4 regions of the Rhizobium sp. CIAT894 genome follow, and region 2 is predicted to be linked to each of the others. Evidence: riboswitches for the same ligand, from Rfam matches in the RefSeq annotation. Region 2 holds a riboswitch; each other region holds the start of a gene.
The links. Region 2 has a riboswitch for cobalamin ahead of cobU (bifunctional adenosylcobinamide kinase/adenosylcobinamide-phosphate guanylyltransferase). Riboswitches for the same ligand answer to the same signal wherever they lie in the genome.
Positions count from the first base shown of each region.

Region 1: another riboswitch for cobalamin. It lies ahead of RHEC894_RS17765 (CbtB domain-containing protein); the one in region 2 lies ahead of cobU (bifunctional adenosylcobinamide kinase/adenosylcobinamide-phosphate guanylyltransferase).
Region 3: another riboswitch for cobalamin. It lies ahead of nrdH (glutaredoxin-like protein NrdH); the one in region 2 lies ahead of cobU (bifunctional adenosylcobinamide kinase/adenosylcobinamide-phosphate guanylyltransferase).
Region 4: another riboswitch for cobalamin. It lies ahead of RHEC894_RS13430 (ABC transporter substrate-binding protein); the one in region 2 lies ahead of cobU (bifunctional adenosylcobinamide kinase/adenosylcobinamide-phosphate guanylyltransferase).

Region 1 covers NZ_CP020947.1:3,589,046-3,593,861, forward strand. The annotation lists gene RHEC894_RS17745 (sensor histidine kinase) at 1-487, opposite strand, end outside; gene RHEC894_RS17750 (sulfite oxidase-like oxidoreductase) at 598-1,260, shown strand; gene RHEC894_RS17755 (hypothetical protein) at 1,269-1,877, opposite strand; gene RHEC894_RS17760 (CbtA family protein) at 1,928-2,674, opposite strand; gene RHEC894_RS17765 (CbtB domain-containing protein) at 2,789-2,998, opposite strand; adenosylcobalamin (AdoCbl) riboswitch at 2,997-3,153, opposite strand; gene RHEC894_RS17770 (histidine phosphatase family protein) at 3,231-3,785, shown strand; gene RHEC894_RS17775 (bifunctional diguanylate cyclase/phosphodiesterase) at 4,247-4,816, shown strand, end outside.
Region 2 covers NZ_CP020947.1:2,564,466-2,569,281, reverse strand. The annotation lists gene RHEC894_RS12745 (chloride channel protein) at 1-622, opposite strand, end outside; cobalamin riboswitch at 846-1,242, shown strand; gene cobU (bifunctional adenosylcobinamide kinase/adenosylcobinamide-phosphate guanylyltransferase) at 1,541-2,065, shown strand; gene cobW (cobalamin biosynthesis protein CobW) at 2,070-3,119, shown strand; gene cobN (cobaltochelatase subunit CobN) at 3,124-4,816, shown strand, end outside.
Region 3 covers NZ_CP020947.1:3,934,742-3,939,557, forward strand. The annotation lists gene nrdE (class 1b ribonucleoside-diphosphate reductase subunit alpha) at 1-2,062, opposite strand, end outside; gene nrdI (class Ib ribonucleoside-diphosphate reductase assembly flavoprotein NrdI) at 2,041-2,445, opposite strand; gene nrdH (glutaredoxin-like protein NrdH) at 2,459-2,680, opposite strand; cobalamin riboswitch at 2,941-3,167, opposite strand; gene RHEC894_RS19345 (heavy metal translocating P-type ATPase) at 3,589-4,816, opposite strand, start outside.
Region 4 covers NZ_CP020947.1:2,693,255-2,698,070, reverse strand. The annotation lists gene blh (bifunctional sulfur transferase/dioxygenase Blh) at 1-923, shown strand, start outside; cobalamin riboswitch at 1,185-1,441, shown strand; gene RHEC894_RS13430 (ABC transporter substrate-binding protein) at 1,615-2,631, shown strand; gene RHEC894_RS13425 (iron ABC transporter permease) at 2,637-3,668, shown strand; gene RHEC894_RS13420 (ABC transporter ATP-binding protein) at 3,665-4,429, shown strand; gene RHEC894_RS13415 (hypothetical protein) at 4,501-4,816, shown strand, end outside.

The DNA.
Region 1 (4,816 bases), 1.0 Mb from region 2:
CGTAAAACCGCGCCTGCCGGCCTTCGATCGCATCCTGAAAATAAGGCCTATAGCTGAAATTCTGTCCGACGAAGCTTCCCGGTCCATCGTAATTGCTCGCCGCGATCGTCTCCCCGTCCGGCTTGACCACATAAATGTCGGAGGATTTCAAGAGCCCGTTGATCTCCTTGAGATAGAGATTAGCGGCATCGCGTAGGGCGATGTCGTCGGGCGCGCTGACCAGTTCCTTGATATCGTCGTGATCGGCAATCAGCGCCGGTAGCGCCTCGTAACGGTTGAGGTGACCGCTGAGCGCCGAGACGGCAAGGCGCAGTGCCGTTCCTGCCTGCGCCGAAGCTTCCCCCATATAGGCACGCGTCGCGATCGCGCTTCCGTAGGTGAAGAAAGCGAAGATGATCACCGGCACCAGCAGCAGCGCCGCTATCGCACGATATCGCAAAGACAGATCCGGCTCCTCCCCTTCTGCCTTCACTCCCCAGCAAGGCATGCCCGACGGGGTTAGTTTAATGAGGCAAGCGAGGATTTCCAAGAGCTCGCCGAAACTTGACACTCGGCTGAGGCGGATGTCCTATTGCTGCACCGCAAGGAGACCCGTCCATGAGCGACGACCAGACACCCGCCGACAGCAAGCTCACCAGCTCCAAGCGCCGCTGGGCGGCAGAGGGCAAGTTCCTGACCGGCCGCATCAGCCGTCCCGACGCCGAGCGCCTGCCGCCCGGCCAGCATCTCGTCAAGAACTGGCCGGTGCTCGATCTCGGCCAGCAGCCCGTCGTTTCCACCGAAAGCTGGCGGCTTGAGCTGCGCGGCCTGGTTGAAACCACTCTTACCCTCACCTGGGCCGATTTCCAGGCGATCGAGCAGAGCAGCAATATCAGCGATATTCACTGCGTCACCACCTGGTCGCGCTACGACAACAGATGGAAGGGCGTTTCGACGCGCGATCTACTCGACCGCGCCATGCCGAAACCAGAAGCAGCTTACGTCATGCTGACGAGCTATGACGGCTATACCACCAACCTGCCGCTTGCCGATTTTGCCGCCGAGGACGCCATTCTCGCGACATCATGGGAGGGCCTGCCGCTGACGGCGGATCACGGCGGCCCGATGCGCCTCGTCGTGCCGCATCTCTATTTCTGGAAAAGCGCCAAATGGCTGCGTCGCATCGAGCTGATGCCCGAAGATGTGGCCGGTTTTTGGGAAAAGAACGGCTACCACATGCTTGGCGATCCGTGGCGCGAGCAGCGTTATTCCGACGACTGAGCCTTAGGCTACAGGAAACGGCGAAGCGCCAGGATGGCAAGCCCCAACAAGGCGGCGAGCCCAGTCAGCGACGCCATGCTGGCGAAATGAAGCGGTATCCTGCTCCAGCGCGGCTTGATGATGTCGGCCGTGTTGAAAGCCTCGCCGCTGAACTGGCAGGTGACGAGCGCAAGACCGCGCCGCACCATGTCGACATCAATGGCGGAGATGATTTCTCCTGCGGCAGGCGCCTCCCGCGGCATCTCCCGCATCGCCATCAGCACCGCCTTCGTCGCCGCGAGATAGGCATGGGCGCATTCGTTGAACGGACTTTCCTCATCCGTCACGCTGCCGGGCACTCTGCCCCACAGGCAATAGGAATATTGGATTTCGGCATAGTTCAGGATGCGGCGGAATGGTTCGTTGGTATCGACTGCACGGGATGCGAGGTCGATGATCCCACGGCGATAGTCTGAAATCACCGCCATCTCGCCATGGGAAATTTCCGGAACATCGAGACCGGTAGCATTGCCGCCGGCACTGCGGCTATGCGCAAAGCAGTTTCCGGCGATCATAAAAAGGCAGGCGATGACGGCAAATGTCGTCGGCAAAAATAGCCCGGTTCTCTCGCGTCTCATGATCGCCCTGAAAGTTCGGGGCGCAGACCAGGCTGCGCCCTTGGATGCATTCAGCGAAATGCCCTCGCCGGCCGTCCGCGCTGCCCACCCTTGACGGCGAACTGCCTTTCGGCCAGCGCTCCGAAGGCAAGGCCGAGCGCTGCCCAGAGGATCGCGTGCATGGCGAGCGTTGTCGTGCGGAACCGCCAAAGCACCAGCGCCGAGAAATTCTCCGGCACCTCGTTGATCGGCGGCAAGAGATAGAGAACGAGGCCGATGAAGATGAGATAGGCAACACCGGCGATGATCGCGCCGTTCCAGAGACCGAAACGTTCTGAAAGACGGCGCGACAGCGCAACCGCGGCGATCAGCGCGGCAAGCGAGACGACGATCATCAGGAAGAATAGCTCGGTCCTGACGCCGATCGTGTCGGGATTGCCGACCGCCGGCGGGTTGGCCGGATACTTGATGCCGGGAACGAGCACGATCGCCACGAAGGCGGCGACGGCGATGACGACCGAGGTGCCGCGCGGCGAAAGGCTGCTGAGGCGGCCATGCACGAAAGCGAAGGCAAGCGAAAAAAGCCCGCCGACGGCGATGCTGTAAGCCATGACGCCGATGAAGAGGCCGGGACCGGCCTGCGTGGCCCGGCTGACGATCTCAGGTTCGGCGGCTTCGCCGGCCGCCTGGGCGCTCGCCTCCTCGAAGGCGATCGCCGCATCGACGAGCGGTTCGCCGAAGGTATGGGCAAAGGCAAAAACGAGAATGCCAGCAATCACGCCCGCGAGCATGCCGCGAAGCAGAAGATTTCCAACCATGTCAGTATTCCCCTAAGCATGTCGCGCAAAACTATGCAGCGGTTTTACGATAACGACATGCGTAAAACAAAGACCTAAAGCGCGAGAAGCAAATCTGAAAGATCGCGATGCGCTTTAGTGGCAGGGAAAGCCGAGGAGATGACGGGCGTCATGCACGAATTCGTGCACATACATGCCGTTGAACAACGCCATCGCGCCTTCCTCGGTGCCGACGAAATAGAGAACGATGAGCATCAGCAGACCGCCGAAGATCGCCCAGGGCAGGATATCTCCGAGCGGGATTGGCGCCGGTGCCGCGACGGGCGTGAAAGTGGTGTCAGACATGTATTCCTCCGGAATGACGCGTTCAGTCGAAAGAGTGTTTGTGCGGTAAGGTCTGACTTCCAGCACGAAGAGCTTTCGACACGCTGGTCACAGTGGCGCGACCGCGCCGGATTTCCACCGGCTTCCAAACCCGCAACAGCACGGTTATATCTGCTCGCCGAAGAAACTGTCAACGACACTTCGCGAAGCCGGCAAAGGCTGTCCCCACCGCTATCCGGAGATCGGAACGACCGTGAACACGCGCCTCACCTGGATCTGCCACGGCGCAACGGCGGCAAGCCGCAAGGGCCTGTTCCCGCTCGACGAACCGCTGGAAGAAAAGGCCATGGCGGAAGCAGGCAGGATGGCCGCCCCTCCCCGCGCCGATCGTATCGTCATGAGCCCCGCTTTGCGCGCCCGCCAGACCACGGAAGCGCTCCGCCTCGAAGCCCGGATAGATCAGGCGCTTTGCGATTGCGACCACGGCCGCTGGGCCGGCAGATCGATCACAACGATTGAGGCCGAAGAGCCGGAGGGCCTCATGGCGTGGATGAGCGATCCGGAAGCTGCCCCGCACGGCGGCGAGAGCATTGCCGATCTGCGCACGCGCATCGCAGGCTGGATGGATGAGCAATCTACACTCGGCGGCCATGTCGTGGCCGTTACCCATGCATCCGTCATAAGAGCAGCCATCGCGCATGTGCTTCACGCACCGCTTTCCTCCTTCTGGCTCGTCGACGTCGAGCCACTCGCCGTCATTCGCATGACCAGCAACGGGCGGCGCTGGTCGTTGCGCCTTCAGCATTAGAGATGCCTCATACGATCCAGCCTTACGCAAGCAAATCGCGTCATCTCTATTGAACCGGGTTTGACCGGGACTACTTCCTTGTCCCAAGGAGATGGAAGACATGGCATATGATTGGAGTGGGGAACGTACGCGGCGCCTGCGTTTGATGCGGGTTGCGACGTTCACCCTAATTCTGGTCGGTCTGGTCGTCAGCGTCCCGCTGCTGATCGTCACCGCCTGAAAAGCGAGACAGGGCGAGCGATGCAACAGCACGCTCGCCCTCGTTCTTCCCGAGCCCTCACCTTCGCCATTGCACCCGAAAGATCCTTGATCTCCCGAAAAAGCCGACGAACGGCCGCAGCAAGGCTGCCATCCCGATGGCGCCGCAACAGGCCGCCCCTCCAACAATTTGCCCCCTGAGTTCAACGAACATTTCAGATTTTCGTGATAATTCCGCGCAGGGTGGAGATGGAGAAGGCGATATGCCGGCGTTTTTCCAAAGCAGGGCCGGACGGCAATGTGTGTCGATTGTGGTGTTCGGAGTAACCCTCTGGCTCCTCGGCGCGCTGTTGCACTTCGACGACGGCCTCGTCACCTTCATGATCGGTTTCAGTGAGTACGGCGCCGACAAGCTCGTCCTGGCCCTCGGCGTCGCCGGCGCCATGAGTTTCATCTATTCGGTGCTGCGCATCGCCGACCTGCGCAAGGAAATGGACCTGCGCGACGCCGCTCAGGCGAAGGCCGATTGGACCGCGACCCACGACCATCTGACCAAACTGCCGAACCGCTACGCCTTCGAGCGCAAGCTCCTCTCGCGGCCGATCCTGGATGAGGAAGCCGAGATCGAGAATTGGGCTCGCAACGTTACTATCTTTTCCGTCGACCTCGACGGTTTCAAGAAAGTCAACGATCTCGTTGGCCACAAGGGCGGCGATGGCCTGCTGATCGAGGTCGCAAAACGTATCTGCGCGCTCGGCAATGCCGATTGCGTCTATCGCTTCGGCGGTGACGAATTCATCATCGTCGCCTTCGGCCTGACCGCACAGCGCGAA
Region 2 (4,816 bases):
TCGTATACGTGCCGATGATCAGCTCGAAGGCATAGAAGGCGCCGGTCAGCGGCGCGTTGAAGGCGGCGGCGATGGCGCCGGCCGCGCCGCAGCCGACGAGCACGCGCAGGTCCGAGCGACGAAGCTGCAGCTTCAGGCCGAATTTCGAGGCGAGGCCGGCGGCAAGCTGGGTATAGCCGGCTTCCAGCCCGACGGAGGCGCCGAAACCGTTGGAGATCAGGTTCTGCACGGCAACGATGATGCTGTCGGTCAAGGACAGGCGGCCGCCATGCAGCGCATTGGCCTCGATCGGATCGACCATCGGCTTCTTGCGTCGCTTCGCCAGGATGAAAAGCAGCAGTCCAAGCAGGATGCCGCCGGCGACGGGGGCAGCGAGCAGCAGCAGCTTGTCGTCGATGGCAGACGAGCTCAGCCTTTCATCGTCTGATATGCCGAAGACCAGCTGGTGCAATTCATTGGAGACGAAGCTCATGGCGGTGACGGCAAGGCCCGAGGCGATGCCGACGATGGCGCCCGCGAGCGACAGGCCGACCTCGCTGCGTCGGGTCAGCGCACGCAGCCGCTCCGGATCAAAGAAAATACGCAGCGCGCGCAGACGGCGCCGATCCAATTTCATAAGCATGGCTAGACAACTAGGCGGGGAGAGACCCGGTCAAGGGCGGTGGCGCAGTCCGCTTGCCGTGCAATTGCGGCGAAAAGCCGGCGTGAGGGTCAAATATTTATGACGTAAGCCTCTGATAAAAGACGATATTTCTGGTGGAGTAAGTCGTGTTTGGGTGACCATTCCACCTTGCCGGCGGTTTGCCGGCCGCCAAGGCCGGTTGACTTCACCCCCGGGCTTGCCTAACCATCCCTCAACGGATGGTTCCGGATCGGTGTAGCGCCCTTCCGGATGAAAAGGGAATGTGACGGGGCGGACCCAAGCCGGGCGCCTTCATCACAGCCGACCCCGCGACTGTAGAGCGGTCAGGGTCTTCCATCCGGCATCGAGCGCTTCCGGCCGACCCTTGCAATGGCGCAGGCGGGCCGGATGGGCGACATGCCGGAAAAGCCACTGGACATGCATGGTGATCAACCGGGGTCGGACGCCTCTATCTCTACGAATCGTCCACCTCTTCACCGATGCGGCCGGGAAGGCGAGGCAGATCTGCTGGCACGATCAGGGGCGACCGGTGTCCGGTCCGCCCCGATCGCGGCCGATAACCGCGAGCCAGGAGACCTGCCATTCGTGCCGGGCGAGGAGCCCACCCTTGGGCAAGAGTCCCGCTGCCAGCACGGAGGTTGTTTTGGCTGAACGATTGAATTCGGTGCGGCCTGGTGCGGTGCGCATGGATTTCCCCTTCTCCCCCGCGGGGAGAAGGTGGCCCGAAGGGTCGGATGAGGGGGGCGGACGGCGCCCCCGTCATTTTGCCCTTCGCTTGTGCTCAGTGCATTCGCGGCTTCGCCGTTCACCCCCTCAACCGCCTGCCGGCACCTTCTCCCCGCTGGGGAGAAGAGGGATGTGGCACCGCCGCGCCCTCTCTAGCGGGGGCGCTGGCGTATGACGATCGCTTCCACCAACACCACCTTTATCCTCGGCGGCGCACGCTCCGGCAAATCCCGCTTCGCCGAAAACCTTGTCGTTTCAACCGGCCTCGACCGCCACTATCTCGCGACCGGGAGGGCATGGGACGACGAGATGCAGGCGCGCATTGCCCAGCACAGGGCCGACCGCGGCCCTTCCTGGACGACGCATGAGGAGCCGCTCGATCTCGTCGGCAAGCTTGCCGCCATCGACGGCGAGGGGCGTATCGTGCTGATCGACTGCCTGACGCTCTGGGTCACCAATCTGATGATGGAGGAGCGGGATATGACAGCGGAGTTTACAGCGCTCGCTGATTTCCTGCCTGACGCGAAGGCGCGGCTCGTTTTCGTTTCCAACGAGGTCGGCCTCGGCATCGTGCCTGACAATCGCATGGCGCGGGATTTTCGCGATCATGCCGGCCGGCTGCACCAATCGATCGCGGCGAAGGCCGCCGAAGTCTATTTTATCGCGGCGGGCCTGCCGCTGAAAATGAAGGGTTAAATCCATGAACCAGCAGAAGATTCCCGCAACCGTCATCACCGGCTTCCTCGGCGCCGGCAAGACGACGATGATCCGCAACCTGCTCACCAATGCCGGGGGCAAGAAGATTGCGCTCATCATCAACGAGTTCGGCGATCTCGGTGTCGATGGCGAGGTGCTGAAAGGCTGCGGCGCTGAGAACTGCACCGAGGACGATATCATCGAGCTCACCAATGGCTGCATCTGCTGCACCGTTGCCGACGATTTCATTCCGACGATGACGAAGCTTCTGGAACGGGAGCAGCGGCCCGACCATATCGTCATCGAAACCTCGGGGCTTGCCTTGCCGCAGCCGCTGGTGGCCGCCTTCAACTGGCCCGACATTCGCACCCAGGTGACCGTCGACGGCGTCGTCACGGTGGTGGACAGCGCGGCTGTTGCCGCCGGCCGCTTCGCCGACGACCATGATGCCGTCGATGCGCGGCGCGCCGAGGATGAATCGCTCGATCACGAAAGCCCGATCGAGGAGTTGTTCGAGGATCAGCTCACTTGCGCCGATCTCATCGTGCTCAACAAAACAGACCTGATCGACGTCGCCGGCCTTGGCCGCGTCCGTGACGAAGTCGCTTCCCGCACCGCGCGCAAGCCGGTGATGATCGAGGCGAAAAACGGCGAAGTGCCGGCCGGCGTCCTGCTCGGCCTCGGCATCGGCACGGAGGATGATATCGCCAACCGCAAGTCGCATCACGAGCTGGAGCATGAGGACGGCGCGCCGCACGATCACGATGAATTCGACAGCTTCGTCGTCGAACTCGGCGCCGTTGCCGATCCAGCCGGTTTCGTCGAGGCGCTGAAAACAATCATCTCGACGCATGACGTGCTGCGCCTCAAGGGCTTTGTCGATGTTTCGGGCAAGCCGATGCGCCTGCAGCTCCAGGCGGTCGGCAGTCGCATCGACCATTATTTCGACCGCGCCTGGGGCCCTGGCGAAACGCGCGCCACGCGCCTCGTCGTCATCGGCCTGCACGAAATGGATGAGGGCGCGGTGAGGGCGGCGATCGAGGCGCTGGCGTAAACCCATGCATCTGCTTCTGGCCCAACAGGGAACGATCAGCGACGGCGAGGAGGCGATCGACCTTGGGCAAACGCCGGGCGATATCCTGTTCCTGTCGGCTGCCGACAGCGAGCTTGCGGCAATCGCTGCGGCTCATGCCGGTGGGGCGATCGGCCATACATTAAGGCTCGCCAGCCTGATGAGCCTGAAGCATCCGATGTCTGTCGATACCTATGTCGAGCGCACGGCGCGCCACGCCAGGTTCATCGTCGTGCGTGCGCTCGGCGGCGCCAGCTATTTCCGCTACGCGCTGGAGGCGCTGCATGCGTGTGCGGCTCGCAATGGCACGCTGATTGCTGTGTTGCCGGGTGACGCCAGGCCGGATGCAGGGCTGGCGCCCTTTTCGAATATCGCCTCCGATGATCTCGATGCGCTCTGGGCCTATCTGATCGAGGGCGGTGACGCCAATGCGCGCGCCTTTCTCGATTATGCCGGGGCGATGCTGTCGGGCGAGGAGAAGCCGGCGCCGGCGGTGCCTCTGATGAAAGCCGGTATCTGGTGGCCGGGGCGGGGGCTGATCGGGGTGGAGGAATGGCGGCGGGTTGCCGGTTCGCATGTCGCGCGACCTTCGTGCGTCGAACGTGGGATGCCCCCCTCTGTCCTGCCGGACATCTGCCCCCTTGTGGGGGAGATGTCCGGCAGGACAGAGGGGGGTATGGTAGCGGAGGAGCGATTTGAACCCCCGACAATCGCCATCAGCTTCTACCGCGCCCTCGTGCAGAGCGGCGAAACCCAGCCAATCGAAGCGCTGATCGAAGCCTTGCAGGCGCAGGGTCTCAGGCCACTGCCGGTTTTTGCCTATAGCCTCAAGGATACCGTCTCGACCGGCATTCTCGAAAGCGCGTTTTCGGCGTTGAAACCCGATGTCGTGATCAACACGACCGGCTTCGCCGTCTCGGCACCCGGCGCCGATCGGCAGCCGACGGTGCTGGAGGCGAACGGGGCTGTGGTGCTGCAGGCGATCCTGTCGGCCTCGTCGCGGGATGTGTGGGCTGCTTCCTCGCAAGGCCTGTCGGCGCGCGATCTCGGCATGAACGTGGCGCTGCCCGAGGTCGATGGAAGGGTGCTTTCGCGCGCCGTCTCCTTCAAGGCCGCGGCACGCTACGATGCAGCTGTCGAGACAAACATCGTTTCCAGCCAGGCCGATGCCGGTCGGGTGCGTTATACGGCAGCACTTGCCGCCAATTGGGCGCGGCTGCGCGGGACGCCGGCACGGAACCGGCGCATCGCGCTTGTGATGGCGAATTACCCGAACCGCGACGGCCGGCTCGGCAACGGGGTCGGCCTGGATACGCCGGCCGGCAGTGTCGAGGTGCTTCGCGCGATGGAAGCCGCGGGTTATCCGGTCGCCGATATTCCAGCCGACGGCGACGCGCTGATCCGGCATCTGATGGAGGGGCCGACCAATTCGGGACATGACTGCCGCGCCATCCGCGAGACGCTATCCCTGAGTCGTTACAACAGCTTCCTCAATTCTCTTCCCAATCAGATTCAGGATGAGGTGAGGGCCCGCTGGGGGGATCCCGAGAACGATCCGTATTTTCGCGAGGGCGTCTTCGCACTGCCTTTCGCCCGCTTCGGCGGCATCCTCGTCGGCATTCAGCCGGCACGCGGCTACAATATCGATCCGAAGGAAAGCTATCATTCACCGGATCTCG
Region 3 (4,816 bases), 1.4 Mb from region 2:
GGAAGAACAGGGTGAGCGACAGGCCTTGGTCGACATGCCGGGTCGCCGCCGCATAGGTATCGATGATCTTCTCCGCCCCGATCTCGTAGGCGTCTTGATAATAATCGAGATTGTCGTTGGTGATGAACGGCGCCGGATAATAGACGCGGCCGATCTTGCCTTCCTTGCGGATCTCGATCTTCGAGACGATCGGATGGATCGAGGAGGTCGAGTGGTTGATGTAGGAGATCGAGCCCGTCGGCGGCACCGCCTGCAGGTTCTGGTTATAGAGGCCGGAGGTCATGACCGCCGTCTTCAACGCCGCCCAATCATCCTGTGTCGGAATATGGATTCCTGATTTGTCGAACAGCGCCTGCACCTTCTCGGTCGCCGGCTTCCATTCCGTTTCGATATATTTGTCGAAATAGTCGCCGGAGGCATATTTTGAATTTTCGAAGCCCTTGAAGCTCTGGCCCCGCTCGACCGCCAGCAGGTTCGAGGCGCGGATCGCGTGATAGGTCACCGTATAGAAATAGATATTGGTGAAATCGACGCCTTCCTCCGACCCATAGAAGATGCGCTCGCGGGCGAGATAGCCGTGCAGGTTCATCTGGCCGAGCCCGATCGCATGGCTTTCGTCATTGCCCTTCTCGATCGACGGAACCGAGGCGATATGGCTCATATCGGAGACCGCCGTCAGCGCCCGGATCGAAGTCTCGATCGTCTTGCCGAAATCGGTGGAATCCATGGCCGCGGCGATATTCAGCGAGCCGAGATTGCAGGAAATATCCTTTCCGAGGTGCTTGTAAGAGAGGTCGTCATTGTAGTCGCTCGCCTCGCTCACCTGCAGGATCTCCGAGCAGAGATTGCTCATCGAGATGCGACCCGCAACCGGGTTTGCCCGGTTCACCGTGTCCTCGAACATGATGTAGGGATAGCCGCTCTCGAACTGGATCTCGGCGAGCACCTGGAAGAATTCACGCGCCTTGATCTTCTTCTTCGAGATGCGGGCGTCCGCCACCATCTCCCGGTACTTTTCCGTCACCGAAATCTCGGTGAAGGGCACGCCGTAGACACGCTCCACGTCATAGGGCGAGAACAGGTACATGTCCTCATTATTCCTGGCGAGTTCGAAGCTGATGTCAGGCACGACGACGCCGAGCGACAGCGTCTTGATGCGGATCTTCTCATCGGCATTTTCCCGCTTGGTATCGAGGAAACGCATGATGTCGGGGTGATGGGCGTTAAGATAGACGGCACCCGCACCCTGGCGCGCGCCGAGCTGGTTGGCATAGGAGAAACTGTCTTCCAAGAGTTTCATCACCGGAATAATGCCTGACGACTGGTTCTCGATCTGTTTGATCGGCGCGCCGGCCTCGCGGATGTTCGTCAGCGACAGCGCCACGCCGCCGCCGCGCTTCGACAATTGCAACGCCGAATTGATCGACCGGCCGATCGATTCCATATTATCCTCGACCCGCAGCAGGAAGCAGGAAACCAGTTCACCGCGCTGTTTCTTGCCGGCATTGAGGAAGGTCGGCGTCGCCGGCTGGAAACGGCCGGAAATGATCTCGTCGACCATATCGCGGGCAAGGGCTTCGTCGCCCCGCGCCAAGGTCAGCGCCACCATGCAGATACGGTCTTCGTAGCGCTCGAGATAGCGCTTCCCGTCGAATGTCTTCAGCGTGTAGCTGGTGTAATATTTGAAAGCGCCGAGGAAGGTCGGGAACCGGAATTTCCTGGCATAGGCCTGGTCGAACAGGTCGCGGACGAAATTGAAGGAATACTGGTCGAGAACCTCCTGCTCGTAATAACCTTCGGTCACGAGGTAATCGAGCTTTTCCCGGAGATTGTGAAAGAACACGGTGTTCTGGTTCACATGCTGCAGGAAATACTGCTTCGCCGCCATGCGGTCCTTGTCGAGCTGGATCCTGCCCTCGTCGTCATAGAGGTTCAGCATCGCGTTCAGCGCGTGATAGTCGAGCGTTTCCGCCGCTTTCAAAGGGCGTTCGCCGGCGGGATGAGCAAAAGTGTTATGCGGTTTTGCGCCCACATCCCGCGTCAGAGTTGTTCCCGTGTCCAAAATCGTTCCATTCCGTGTTTGACGTTGGCGACATCCTCGGCCGTGCCCATGAGCTCGAACCTGTAGAGGTAGGGCACCTGGCATTTGCGCGAAATCACGTCGCCGGCGAGCCCGTATGTCTCGCCGAAATTGCTGTTGCCCGCGGCAATCACGCCCCGGATGCGTCCTCGATTCTCCGCATCGTTCAAGAAACGGATCACCTGCTTGGGAACGGCACCCTTGCCACCGTCGCCGCTATAGGTCGGTACGATGAGAACGAAGGGTTCGCCGATATGGAACGCCTCTGCGCCGCTAGAAGGAATGCGCACCGCGTGCATCCCGAGCTTGGCGACGAATCGATGGGTGTTCTCCGATCGGCTGGAATAATAGACGATCAGCCCCATCGCCGTTTTCCGGTCAGGAGAGCGCGCTGATCATGTCGGGACGGAAACCCGCCCAATGCCGCTCGCCGGCAATGACGACGGGCGCCTGCATGTAGCCAAGGCTGCGGACGCGATCGAGCGCTTCGGCATCCTGCGAGATATCGACGATATCGTAATCAACGCCCAGGCGGTCGAGGGCGCGATAAGTGGCGGTGCATTGGACGCAAGCAGGTTTGCTATAGACGGTAACGCTCATCATCTTCCTCGTGATGTCAAAGAATTCAGGACGCAATACTGGGATCGGGCGCCTTGCGACGTCCGGGGCAACGCTTGATGCTGATCTGGCAAAGTCGGCGGTTTAAACGCCCGATACGATCCCTTTCGGGATTTGCGCGGACGGCGGCCTTGATGTTGTGGACATGACTTCAACCCCGAACTGCTCATGCGGACGTTCGGGGCAGAGCAACAGTCGCGGATCCTTCCGCTTCATGCGCGCGACCTTCCGGACACCCCGCCCGTGGACATCTCGTTCAAGGCAGGTCTCCTGGCTTGCGGGTCGAAGCACCCTGCCCCAGCCTTCCCAAGGCATCATGCCTCAGTGACCTGAAATCGGACAGTTGCTCGCCGCTCACAGTTGCGGGGGCAGCTCCGGCCTTGTTGCGCCGTCATGGCGAAACGCACCGTATTCCCGTCTTAGCCCGCGATCCTGACGAATCGAAGGAACCTTGAACACTAGATATAGTATCTGAATCAAAAATCGCGTCAACGGGTGGTTTGCGCATCGCGTTACGGCAGGTTTGAAATCGCTGCGTTCCTGTGAAAAACATGGATAATAAAGGCTTAAACAAAACGAACTGTGGAGAAGGCCGTGATGAGCAGGCCAGCCTGGTCGGCTCCCAGGCTGCTGACAAACCACAGCAAAACCCTTGACGTCATCCCAGGCCTTGTGCCGAGGATCTACGCACGATCAATTAAGTATTTGAAAATAAACGTTTTCCCGTCAGGAAATTACCGTAGTTAGATGCTCGGCACACGGCCGAGCATGAAGGAGGAGACTTTGTCGGCAAACCGAGAGCCGGCCTGACTGAGGATCGGCTCCGCTATTTTCAATTCTCGATCAGGCCCGAACCGGCAGCAGTCTTCACGCCGCCACCGGAAAAACATTCATCCCTTTACGCGAAGCAGCCTGAGCGCGTTGATCGTCACCAGCACGGTGGCGCCGGTATCGGCGAGAATCGCCGGCCAGAGCCCGGTAATGCCGGCGATCGTCGTCACCAGGAACACCCCCTTCAGCCCGAGCGCGATGGTGATATTCTGCAGGATGTTGCGCATCGTGCGTTTGGACAGTTCGATCATCCGCGCCACATCGCCGACACGTCCATGCAGCACGGCGGCATCCGCCGTCTCCAGCGCCACATCGGTGCCGCCGCCCATGGCGATGCCGATATCGGCAGCGGCCAGCGCCGGAGCGTCGTTGATGCCGTCGCCGACCTTGGCGACGATGAAGCCCTGGTGCTTCAATTCGCCGACGACTTGCTGCTTGTCCTCCGGCATCATCTCGCCACGCCAGTCGATGCCGAGCATGCCGGCAACCGCTGCCGCCGTCCGCCTGTTGTCGCCCGTCAGCATCATTGCCTTGACGCCGGCCGATTTCAGGGCGGTGAGCCCGGCCTGCGCATCCTCGCGCGGCTCGTCGCGCATGGCGATCAGGCCGGCCGCAACACCATCGACGAGCAGCACCGAGACACTCTTGCCTTCATCGTTCAAAACAGTAATGCGCGCATCCTTTTCGCCGTCGAGTGCTCCGCGCTCGCGGGCTGCGGACGGCGACAACAGGTCCAGCGTCTGACCGCCGGCCTTGCCGCTGACACCCTTGCCCGGCAGTGCTTCCAGTTCGAAGGCCGGCGGCACGGGAAGGCCGTCGGCCTTGGCGCGGTTGAGGATCGCCAGCGCCAAGGGGTGGCTGGAGCCCTGCTCCAGCACCGCCGCGCGCGACAAGATCTGCGCTTCGCTCAATCCGAAGGAAACGATGTCGGTCACTTGAGGCTTGCCTTCCGTCAGCGTGCCGGTCTTGTCGAAGGCGACCATCGTCACCTTGCCGAGCGTTTCCAGGACGGCGCCGCCCTTCATCAGCAGCCCGCGCCGCGCACCCGCCGAAAGCGAGGCGGCGATCGCCGCCGGCGTCGAAATGACGAGCGCGCAAGGGCAGCCGATCAGCAGGATGGCAAGGCCCTTATAGACCCATTCACTCCACAAACCGCCGAGCAGCAGCGGCGGCAAGACCGCAACAAGGGCTGCGACCACGACCACGCCGGGCGTGTAATAACGCGAGAACCGATCGATGAAACGTTCCGTCGGCGCCTTCGATTCCTGCGCCTCCTCCACCAGCTTG
Region 4 (4,816 bases), 130 kb from region 2:
AAGCCTTCGGTCAAAACCTCGGCTTCGATCTTGCCGGCGCACGCCGCTGGCTGGAGAAGCGGGCAGGGCAGGCGCCCGCGGTGAAGGCCTTCTTCGAACCTCACACATGCAGCGTGCAATATGTCGTTTCCGATCCCGCGACGAAAGGCTGCGCCATCATCGACCCGGTGCTCGATTTCGACGAGATGTCGGGGGCGACGGGAACTTCCAACGCCGATGCCATCCTCGCTTATATCGAAAGCGAGGAACTGGCGGTCGAGTGGATTCTCGACACGCATCCGCATGCCGATCATTTCTCCGCCGCGCACTACCTCAAAGGAAAGACCGGCGCACCGACGGCGATCGGCGCCCATGTCACCGACGTCCAGGTGCTCTGGAAGGAAATCTACAACTGGCCGGCACTCGAAACCGACGGCTCGCAATGGGACCGGCTGTTTGCCGATGGCGACACTTTCGAGATCGGCGGGCTTAAAGCCCACGTGATGTTCTCGCCCGGCCATACGCTTGCCTCGGTGACCTATGTCATCGGCGACGCCGCCTTCGTGCACGACACTGTATTCACACCGGATTCCGGCACGGCGCGCACCGATTTTCCCGGCGGCAGCGCCAGCGCCCTCTGGCGCTCGATCCAGGCCATCCTGTCGCTGCCCGAGGAGACCCGGCTCTTTTCCGGCCACGACTATCAGCCTGGCGGCCGCCACCCGCGCTGGGAAAGCACGATAGCCGCCCAGAAGCGCGCCAATCCGCATATATCAGGCATCGACGAGGCCGGCTTCGTGGCGTTGCGCCAGGCGCGAGACCGTACGCTGCCGAAACCGAAGCTGATGCTGCACGCGCTGCAGGTGAATATTCGGGGAGGCAGATTGCCGGAGCCGGAGGAGAACGGCCGGCGGTATCTGAAGATCCCGCTGGATGCGTTGTAGGAACGCGGGGGAGCAGCGCTGCGGCGCGTGCTTCGAGGCTTCGCCCTTGCGGGCTGCGCACCTCAGCATGAGGGGCGTTGGCGGATGCCGCGCCCGCGATAGCTGGAACTGAGAAGGCGGCGCTAACGCTTACGAACGCCGTATCCTGAGGAGGCGAGGATGCTGGCATTGCACCGGCCAACAGCGCTCCCCGTTCCGTCGCCATTTCTCACCCACCCCAACCCTATCCCCGCAATAATCATTGACGTCGCCCAGGCCGGCGACGTAACTGGGTGTGACGGTTCCCTGAAGATGACTCCAAGGGGATTAATAGGGAACACGGTGAGGACGACCCAGTAGGGACCGAGACCGTGGCTGCCCCCGCAACTGTAAGCGGATTGTCGATCATCTCAGCTGTGGCCAGCGACCGGCCATCTCTGAAGGGCTGATAGCCCCGCCACTGCGATATATCGCGGGAAGGCGGATGAAACGACGGATATCCGCAAGCCAGGAGACCTGCCGTCAATCACGATCCAATCAACCGGGCGGGGATGCCCGGACAAGGAGCAGACATGATTGACCTTCTGAACCTTCGCCGAATTCCGGCATGCATCCGTCTCGATTGGGCCTCCTGCGGTTAGCGCACGTCTCAGCGTGCCTTCGGCCGCATGTGCGGCATAACCGTACTTTTTCCCTTCAATCGAGGTTTTTCATGCGCCAGATTCTCGCCACCATGACATTTGCCTTCGGGCTGATCGGCCTTGCGGCACCGAGCCTTGCCGCCACCCAATATCCTTTGACCATCACCAATTGCGGTCAACAAGTAACGTTCCAGAAGGCGCCGTCGAAGATCGTTTCGATCGGCCAGGGCATGACCGAAATTCTCTTCTCGCTTGGCCTTGCCGAGAAAATCACAGGCACGGCCGTCTGGGTCGGTCCGGTGCTGCCGCAATATGCCGACGCCAACAGCAAGATAAAGCGTCTTGCCGACAATGATCCGAGCTTCGAATCCGTCGTCGGGCAAGAGCCCGACCTGGTGGCGGCCGAGTTCGAATGGCATGTCGGCGCGCAGGGCTCGGTCGGCAAGCGCGAGCAGTTCGAGGATCTCGGCATCAACACCTATCTTTCGCCGGCTGATTGCGTCGCCAAGGTCAACACCGATGGCGGCGACGGCGTGCGCAAGGAGCTGTTCACGATGGAGCTGATCTATCGTGAAATCGCCGAACTCTCTGAAATTTTCGACGTGAAGGAGCGCGGCGATGCGCTGATCTCCGAGCTGAAGAAGCGCGAGGCCGATGCTGTGGCTTCGATATCGGGCGCAGCGGGCAAGAACCTGCCGGTCGTCTTCTGGTTCTCCAGCAAGGAGGTCAATGGCGACGCCTTCATTGCTGGCAAGAACAGCGCGCCTGCCTATATCCTGAAGACGATCGGCGCCAGGAATGTCGTCACGACCGAGGAGGAATGGCCGCTGGTCGGCTGGGAAACCATTTCCGAGGCGAACCCCGCCGTCATCGTGCTCGCCACCATGGACCGGCGCCGCTACGCCGCCGACGATCCCAAGGTGAAGATCGATTTCCTCCAGAACGATCCTGTCGTCAAGGAACTGGATGCGGTCAAGAACAAGCACTTCGTGATGATGGACGCGCAATCGATGAACCCGACGATCCGCACGATCGACGGCATCGAGACATTGGCGGAGGGCATCAAGTCCTTCGGCCTGTCGCAGTGACGGCAATGTCGGTCAGGCAGCAGGGATGGTGGGCGCTCGGCGCGCTCACCATTGCTGCCTTCCTTCTTCTCGGGCTGATGATCAGCCTTGCCGTTTCGATCGGCGAGATCGCGATCCCGCTGGCGACCACAGCGGAGGCGGTCTCCAACCGGCTGTTCGGCACGCAATTCGAACTCAGCCGTATTCACCAGGGCATCGTTTGGGATTATCGGCTGAGCCGGGCACTGGTTGCTGCCAGCGCCGGCGCGTCGCTCTCGCTCTGCGGCGCCGTGCTGCAGGCGCTGCTACGCAATCCGCTGGCCGAACCCTATGTGCTCGGCATCTCCGCCGGCGCCTCGACGGGGGCTGTCTGCGTGATGATCCTCGGCTTCGGCTACGGTGTTCTCGGCCTGTCGAGCGGCGCCTTCATCGGTGCAGTCGTCGCCTTTTTGCTGGTCGGCTTCCTGGCGACGGGGGTTGGGGGAACCGGCGAGCGCATCATCCTGTGCGGCGTCGCCGGCTCGCAGCTCTTCAATGCGCTGACCTCTTATATCGTCACGACATCGGCGAATGCCGAGCAGGCGCGCGGCATACTGTTCTGGCTTCTGGGTTCGCTCAGCGGCGTGCGCTGGCCGGATGTCTATCTCTCGGTGCCGATCGCGCTTGCCGGTTTCCTCATTTGCATGGCGCATGTCCGGGCGCTCGACGCCTTCGCCTTCGGCACGGATGCCGCCGCCTCGCTCGGCATTGCCGTGCGCCGCGTCCAGATCCTGCTGTTCGGCCTGACGGCGGCGATGACGGCAAGCGTCGTCAGCATGGTCGGCTCGATCGGGTTCGTCGGCCTGGTCATTCCGCATGCCGCCCGCTTCCTCGTCGGACCGGGGCATCGGCGGCTGCTGCCGGCAACGGCGCTCGGCGGCGCGATCTATATGGTCGGCGCCGATATCGTCTCTCGCATCATCATCCCGCAGCAGGTGCTGCCGATCGGCGTCGTCACCGCGCTCTTCGGCGCGCCGGCCTTCGCCGTCATCCTCTATCGCGTGCGGAGGAGCGCATGAGCATTACGATCGACGCGGTGAGTTTTGCCGCCGGCGACACGGTCATCGTCAATGGCGTCAGCCTGACGGTGGCAAAGGGCAGGGTGCTCGGCCTGCTCGGGCCGAACGGCTCCGGCAAATCGAGCCTGCTGCGGCTGATCTGCCGCCTGCGCAAGGTCCGCAGCGGCGTCATCCGGCTGGGCGAAGACGATATCGCTTCGCTGTCGCGCGCAGCCCTTGCGCGGCGCATCGCCTTCGTGGAGCAGCAATCGACGACCGAGACGCAGCTGACGGTGCGCGACGTGGTGCGGCTCGGCCGCACGCCCCATCGCGGACTGCTCTCGCCCTGGGGCGAGCAGGACGATGCCGCGGTCGACGAGGCCTTGTTGCGGGTCGACATGCGGGAGCGGGCGGGTCAGCTCTGGCAGACGCTGTCGGGCGGCGAGCGCCAACGTGTCCATATCGCGCGCTCGCTGGCGCAGGCGCCGGGTGAACTGCTGCTCGACGAGCCGACCAATCATCTCGATATCCAGCACCAGCTCGACATCCTCCGGTTGATCTCGAAGCTCGGCATCACCTGCATCGTCGCGCTGCACGATCTCAACCTGGCGGCAATGTTCTGCGACAGCCTGGCGGTGCTTCAGAAGGGCGAGGTCGTCGCCTCGGGCGCGCCGGAGAATGTGCTGACGGAGGATCTGATCGGCCAGGTTTTCGGCGTTCGCGCCCATGTCCAGAAATCGGCCGTGCATGGACGGCACCACATCCAATACGTCCTGGATTGAGGAATGGCCTTTTTCCCGGACTGGCGTATGATTTCCGAGGGCGCTTGCGCCCGGTCGAACGGAGTTTCGAGATGCTTGAACGAAATCAGTTTCCCCTGCGCCCCGTCGTCCCCGGCTTCGCTGTCGCCTGGGTCGCCATCATTTCAGGCGCGAGCGTCGCTCTCAGCCTGATTTTTGCCTGCGTCACGCCCTTCGTGGCCTTGGCGGCGGTATCGGCGGTCATTCTTCCCCGGCGGATGGCGGTGACGGCGGTTCTGCTGGCCTGGCTCGCCAACCAGATGGTCGGATATCTCGTGCTCGGCTATCCCCAGACTTGGGACAGCTATGCCTGGGGTCTGGCGATCGGTATTGCCGCATTCGCCTCCCTGGCGGCAGCGCTCGGCGTGC